Regions from separate parts of the Bacillus sp. LQ01 genome, predicted to be linked through region 1. Evidence: a T-box and tRNA genes for the amino acid it is inferred to sense, from the RefSeq annotation. Region 1 holds a T-box; the other holds one or more tRNA genes.

Region 1 (3,382 bases):
AAAGTACCCATGTTATATTTCCACAGTTACGATGAACTCAAAGAAATCATGAAAATTGCCTTTGAAATGTACGAAGATTTTAAGCGAGAATTGATTCCTATTTATTCATAATGTAAAAAGCTACCGAAGACACCAAAACAGTTACTTCGAGTAGCTTTTATTTATATATATTAAAGTTATTTATTTTCCTCTTTTTGAACATATACATAAGCATCTTTCTGCTCTTTATGTATATCAACTTTCGAATTCTCTGCAAGTTGACCCGCGTTTAGCAAAGAAAAAATAATCAACGCTTCTAGTGACATTTCGTTTTACCACTCCTTTCTAATTGTTATACGTTTATCATACCGCTTACATGTGATTTCCGTATGAACTCGAAAAGGAGATTAAAACAAAAAAGCTTTGAGGAAATTCCTCAAAGCTTTTTATTTATTAGTAACGAATTAAGAAATATTTCTTCTTACCGCGGCGAATGATTGTGAATTTACCTTCGATGCGGTCGTTTTCTGTTACAACGTAGTCTAATGCTTGTGTACGCTCACCGTTCACGTAGATTGCGCCGTTCGTTACATCTTCACGTGCTTGACGTTTTGATGGAGAGATTTTGCTTTCTACAAGTAAGTCGATTAATACTGTATCTTCTGCAGTACGTTCTACAGATGGTACGTCTTTGAATCCTTGCTCGATTTCGCTTGCAGTCAGTTCTGCTACAGAACCGCTGAATAATGCAGCTGAAATTTTAATCGCTTGCTCTAATGCTTCTTCGCCGTGAACAAGTTTTGTCATTTCAGAACCTAATGCTTTTTGTGCTGCACGTTTTTCTGGCGCTTCAGCTACTTGCTTTTCAAGCTCAAGAATTTCTTCATGAGATAAGAATGTGAAGTATTTTAAGTATTTAACAACGTCGCGGTCATCTGTGTTAATCCAGAATTGGTAGAACTCGTAAGGAGTTGTTTTCTCTGGGTCTAACCAAATTGCGCCGCCTTCTGTTTTACCAAACTTCGTACCGTCAGATTTTGTAACAAGTGGAATTGTTAAACCGAATGCTTTCGCATCTTCTTCTGATTTACGGATTAATTCAAGACCAGCTGTAATGTTACCCCATTGGTCACTACCACCGATTTGCAGACGGCAATTATGTTGTTGGTATAAGTTTAAGAAGTCGTATGATTGTAAAATCATGTAACTGAACTCAGTGAATGAAATACCAGTTTCTAAACGAGATGCTACTGTATCTTTTGCTAACATATAGTTTAAACCGAAGTTTTTACCGATATCGCGTAAGAATGAAATTACATCTAAGCTACCAAGCCAGTCGTAGTTGTTAGCCATCGTTGCTGGGTTGTCCACGTTTTCAAACTCTAAGAAGTTTGAAAGTTGGTTTTTAATGCTTTCTGTGTAGTAAGCAACTGTATCTTTCGTATTTAATGTACGTTCTGCTTTTTTACCACTCGGGTCACCGATCATACCAGTACCACCGCCAACAAGTGCGATTGGTTGGTGACCAGCTAATTGGAAACGACGTAACATTAATACTGGTAACATATGACCAATGTGTAAGCTATCCGCTGTCGGGTCAAAACCACAGTATAATTTAACGCTTTCTTTTTCTAATAATTGCTCAAGGCCCTCAGCATCTGTTTGCTGATTAATTAGACCGCGAAATTCAAGATCTTGTAAAATACCCATATCCTACATACTCTCCTTTAAGTTCATTACTGGCGTGAAGGTTGAAAACATAAAAAAATCGTCCCTTCAAATAAGGGACGATTTTGATTATCGCGTTACCACCCTAGTTGCAGGCAAAAAAGCCTACCACCTTATTTACATAACGGCTTAGCACCGTCTTTTCCCTTTTGAATACAATTCAATCGAAAAAAGATGCTCTAGGGGCGTAATTCGCGATCATCTATGTGCTGATTTTCACCGGCCATCAGCTCTCTAAAACAGGGAAATGATCACTACTTCTCCCTTTCCACGCTCAATTATTCATATACTTTTCTTTATACCATCATTTATATAGGCGTGTCAAATAGAGGTCAGGTTTCCCTTCTTGTCAATCCTTTACAACACCATAAAGAGTATCGTAATAAGAGAAAGAATTGGAACCCCAACTAATAACGATACATGAAACACAATCGATAAATCATTCCCAATGGTCGCCTCCACAGGATCTTTCGCTGGGGAACCAAGAAACCCGATTAATCGATCGAATCGACTTACCGTTTTTGGAAAGTCTGGTATTTCTACATGATCACTATCTAAATGTTGCTTTAACTTATATTCACTCTTAAAGGGATTTTCGCTCAATTTCGTCCACCTCCAGCAATTGTTTCAATTTCTTTATCCCGTTATGAAGTCTCGATTTCACCGTTCCAATCGGAATGTTTAATATCTCTGCAATTTCTTTTTGCTGCATGTCATGATAATAAGAAAGGATTAGGACCGCTCTTTGCTCTTCTGGAACTTTCAAAATTGCTTCTCTTACTGTGAGCCGATCTTCGTGAGAAAATTCTTTTTCCGGAATCGGCACTAAAAATGGCAAAAGCGTACGCCACTTTTTTCTCCTATTTAATTTATTAATCATAAGACGATAACCAATTTGAAATAAATACGTTTTTATTTTACCTTTTTCAAGTTCATACATATGTTTCTTACGCTCTAGCGTCAAAAACGTATCTTGCACAAGATCGATACTTAATTGTTCATCTCGGTTAAATCGATATAAAAATGTGTATAGCGCTGGTTTGATTAAAACATATAGTCTTTCTCCCGCTTGTTTATCTCCACTTTGATACGCAAGCATGAGCTCCTCCTCAATCCCAATCTGCGCCATGATTTTTGATCTCCTTTATTCCTTTTAACGTTAATGAAATACGGGAAATTAAATATGCAATCGCAATAAAAATCCACAATTGTGATTGATTTGTAAAAAATTGCACATATGGGTTTTGAATCGTAAATCCCATTGTAACTAAAGTATTTAACGCTTGCACACATATGCATGCATACAACGCAAGGCAGATAGAAATAGTGTCAAATACATTCCAGCGAAAATACACTTTTGTTTTTGTAAAATCAATTTTATATCCATTTTTCCGTACTATATGTTTTCTATCAAATGGAATAATGATTGAAAACATAACACCCATTATAACTCCAGCTGTAAGCATTGATACTCTATATCCAATTGGTATCGGTAAGAAAAGACCACAAGAAAATACAACTATAATTCCAATTACAGCAAAAGTAAGAAGTAATTTATTAGACATAAAAAAGCCTCCCTCATCTATTCTTTTATAACTGTATACAGACGAGGAAGGCACTTCGTTCAAATATTATTTTAGTTTTTTTATAATCTTTGCAGGATTCCCGCCAACTA
Region 2 (3,382 bases), on a different contig from region 1:
AGATCCCTGAAAGATGATCAGGTTGATAGGTTCGAGGTGGAAGCATGGTGACATGTGGAGCTGACGAATACTAATAGATCGAGGACTTAACCATATAATATGTAGCAATGTTATCTAGTTTTGAGAGAACATAAAAAACTTGTTGACTTTTAAAGTAAATAAGTTATAATAATGATTGTCTCAAAAGAATAATGTCTGGTAATGATGGCAGAGAGGTCACACCCGTTCCCATACCGAACACGGAAGTTAAGCTCTCTAGCGCCGATGGTAGTTGGGACCTTGTCCCTGTGAGAGTAGGACGTTGCCAGGCAATATTATTCCGCAGTAGCTCAGCGGTAGAGCTATCGGCTGTTAACCGATCGGTCGTAGGTTCGATTCCTACCTGCGGAGCCATTGGAGAGCTGTCCGAGTTGGCCGAAGGAGCACGATTGGAAATCGTGTATACGTCACAAGCGTATCAAGGGTTCGAATCCCTTGCTCTCCGCCATAGGATTTATAATATTTGGCCCGTTGGTCAAGTGGTTAAGACACCGCCCTTTCACGGCGGTAACACGGGTTCGAATCCCGTACGGGTCACCACTTTGGAGGATTAGCTCAGCTGGGAGAGCACCTGCCTTACAAGCAGGGGGTCGGCGGTTCGATCCCGTCATCCTCCACCATATAAATTTTATATAAATAGTATTATCGCGGGGTGGAGCAGCACGGTAGCTCGTCGGGCTCATAACCCGAAGGTCGCAGGTTCAAATCCTGTCCCCGCAACCAAATGGTCCCGTGGTGTAGTGGTTAACATGCCTGCCTGTCACGCAGGAGATCGCCGGTTCGACCCCGGTCGGGACCGCCATTTTAATAAGGCTCGGTAGCTCAGTCGGTAGAGCAGAGGACTGAAAATCCTCGTGTCGGCGGTTCGATTCCGTCCCGAGCCACCATTTATTTTAATAAAATACGCCGGCTTAGCTCAATTGGTAGAGCAACTGACTTGTAATCAGTAGGTTGGGGGTTCAAGTCCTCTAGCCGGCACCATGTAAGTTTCGGAGGGGTAGCGAAGTGGCTAAACGCGGCGGACTGTAAATCCGCTCCTTCGGGTTCGGCAGTTCGAATCTGCCCCCCTCCACCATTTACATAGGGGCATAGTTTAAAGGTAGAACTGAGGTCTCCAAAACCTCCAGTGTGGGTTCGATTCCTACTGCCCCTGCCAAATATATTTACACAACATGGCGGTTGTGGCGAAGTGGTTAACGCACCGGATTGTGGCTCCGGCATTCGTGGGTTCGATTCCCATCAGTCGCCCCATTTTTATTTTAAAAATTGCAAATAATCTAATGGATACGTACATATAATTAAGTAAGAATTCGATGGGCTATAGCCAAGCGGTAAGGCAACGGACTTTGACTCCGTCATGCGCTGGTTCGAATCCAGCTAGCCCAGCCATTTTTGCGGAAGTAGTTCAGTGGTAGAATACAACCTTGCCAAGGTTGGGGTCGCGGGTTCGAATCCCGTCTTCCGCTCCAATAAAATTTAATATGGCGGCATAGCCAAGTGGTAAGGCAGAGGTCTGCAAAACCTTTATCACCGGTTCAAATCCGGTTGCCGCCTTTTCTTTTGTGCCGATGTGGCGGAATTGGCAGACGCGCACGACTCAAAATCGTGTTCCTTCGGGAGTGTCGGTTCGACCCCGACCATCGGTATCATGAACGGCGTAAAAAAGCTCTATACAATTAGTATAGAGCTTTTTTGTTTTCTTTTCATTACATGACAAAATAAGCAGAAAAAATATTGTATATACAATATTTCTTTCGAGTACTCTAGAGAGAATTTCTCCACCCCGGTGACATGAAGTTAAATCCGATACCACCAGTAGATATTAGTACATTATCAACGGTTAAGTTTGTAATCTCTAAAAACTTCTTTTTGTTAAATTATACTAGGTGCTTCTAAAATTCGTAATAAACGTAGGAATTCATGTATAATATAACTTGTCGAAAGAACAAAATGATAGTGATTTATATTATGTCTGTAATATGAATCAAAAATGAACTTTTTATATTTCTTTTAAAAATGTGTTGAACACACATTATATTTCATATTAATATTTTTATGTAGATTTAAAACGGGAAAGAGAGTGGAAAGTATGGGCCGTAAATGGAACAATATTAAAGACAAAAAAGCATCAAAAGATGCAAATACAAGCCGTATATACGCGAAATTTGGGCGTGAAATTTATGTGGCAGCAAAACAAGGCGAGCCAGATCCAGAATCAAACCAAGCGCTAAGAGTTGTATTAGAGCGTGCGAAAACATACAATGTTCCAAGAACAATTATTGATCGTGCAGTTGAAAAAGCAAAAGGCGGTTCAGAAGAAAATTATGACGAGCTTCGTTATGAAGGATTCGGACCAAATGGAGCTATGGTTATTGTAGATACACTTACAAATAACGTAAACCGTACTGCAGCAGATGTACGAGCTGCATTTAGCAAAAACAGTGGTAATATGGGTGTGAACGGTTCTGTAGCTTACATGTTTGATGCGACAGCTGTTATCGGCCTTGAAGGTAAAACATCAGATGAAGTTCTTGAAATTTTAATGGAAGCAGATGTAGATGCACGTGACATTCTAGAAGAAGAAGATTCTGTTATCGTGTATGCTGAACCAGATCAATTCCATGCAGTACAATCTGCACTTAAAGGTGCTGGCGTTGAGGAGTTTACAGTTGCAGAATTAACAATGCTTGCACAAAGTGATGTAACACTTCCTGAAGATGCTCAAGCACAATTTGAGAAAATGGTTGATGCATTAGAAGATTTGGAAGATGTTCAACAAGTTTATCACAACGTAGACTTAGGAGAGTAATACGATAGATGACCCTTTTCGCTTAGCGGATAGGGTCTTTTTTTATGAAGTTAATTAAGGTGATGAAGTATTAAAGGTATTTTGTTGTAGGTAGTGAATATGATTATAGGGATATATAAAATATTCATTATCTCTAGGAGGCTTAATATGGAACATAAGACACCAAAGCATATAGTTGCTGTAGCAGGTTATTTAACAAATGAAAAAAATGAAGTGTTATTAACAAAAGTGCACTGGCGAGCTGATACGTGGGAGTTGCCAGGAGGACAGGTAGAAGAAGGCGAAGCGCTCGATCAAGCTGTCTGTAGGGAAATAAAAGAGGAAACAGGGTTAACGGTGAAGCCTATCGGAATTACAGGGGTTTATTATAATACCTCTATGCATATTCTAGCTGTTGTTTTTAAAGTAGCATATATAAGTGGTGAAATAAAAACTCAACCTGAAGAGATACAAGAGGCTAAATTTGTTGATTTAAATGAAGAGAACATAGATGAGTATATAACGCGTCCTCATATGAAATCCAGAACGCTTGAT

Evidence for each region. The T-box of region 1 lies ahead of tyrS (tyrosine--tRNA ligase). A T-box ahead of a tRNA ligase gene usually reads a tRNA of that ligase, here a tRNA-Tyr.
Region 2: it has a tRNA-Tyr gene. The T-box ahead of tyrS (tyrosine--tRNA ligase) is inferred to sense a tRNA for this amino acid. The anticodon was not compared.

Annotation. Positions count from the first base shown of each region.
Region 1 covers NZ_JBYEZL010000002.1:207,293-210,674, reverse strand. The annotation lists gene AC22L0_RS13420 (hypothetical protein) at 1-111, shown strand, start outside; gene AC22L0_RS13415 (hypothetical protein) at 177-305, opposite strand; gene tyrS (tyrosine--tRNA ligase) at 433-1,689, opposite strand; T-box leader at 1,760-1,987, opposite strand; gene AC22L0_RS13405 (hypothetical protein) at 2,065-2,310, opposite strand; gene AC22L0_RS13400 (RNA polymerase sigma factor) at 2,291-2,836, opposite strand; gene AC22L0_RS13395 (hypothetical protein) at 2,817-3,272, opposite strand; gene AC22L0_RS13390 (maltose acetyltransferase domain-containing protein) at 3,339-3,382, opposite strand, start outside.
Region 2 covers NZ_JBYEZL010000006.1:198,345-201,726, reverse strand. The annotation lists partial or broken rRNA gene AC22L0_RS26280 (23S ribosomal RNA) at 1-94, shown strand, start outside; rRNA gene rrf (5S ribosomal RNA) at 195-310, shown strand; tRNA gene AC22L0_RS26270 (tRNA-Asn) at 319-393, shown strand; tRNA gene AC22L0_RS26265 (tRNA-Ser) at 396-487, shown strand; tRNA gene AC22L0_RS26260 (tRNA-Glu) at 505-579, shown strand; tRNA gene AC22L0_RS26255 (tRNA-Val) at 584-659, shown strand; tRNA gene AC22L0_RS26250 (tRNA-Met) at 686-762, shown strand; tRNA gene AC22L0_RS26245 (tRNA-Asp) at 766-841, shown strand; tRNA gene AC22L0_RS26240 (tRNA-Phe) at 851-926, shown strand; tRNA gene AC22L0_RS26235 (tRNA-Thr) at 945-1,020, shown strand; tRNA gene AC22L0_RS26230 (tRNA-Tyr) at 1,031-1,114, shown strand; tRNA gene AC22L0_RS26225 (tRNA-Trp) at 1,122-1,195, shown strand; tRNA gene AC22L0_RS26220 (tRNA-His) at 1,215-1,290, shown strand; tRNA gene AC22L0_RS26215 (tRNA-Gln) at 1,354-1,428, shown strand; tRNA gene AC22L0_RS26210 (tRNA-Gly) at 1,434-1,508, shown strand; tRNA gene AC22L0_RS26205 (tRNA-Cys) at 1,523-1,593, shown strand; tRNA gene AC22L0_RS26200 (tRNA-Leu) at 1,604-1,685, shown strand; partial or broken gene AC22L0_RS26195 (DUF3884 family protein) at 1,803-1,910, opposite strand; gene AC22L0_RS26190 (YebC/PmpR family DNA-binding transcriptional regulator) at 2,129-2,848, shown strand; gene AC22L0_RS26185 (NUDIX hydrolase) at 2,996-3,382, shown strand, end outside.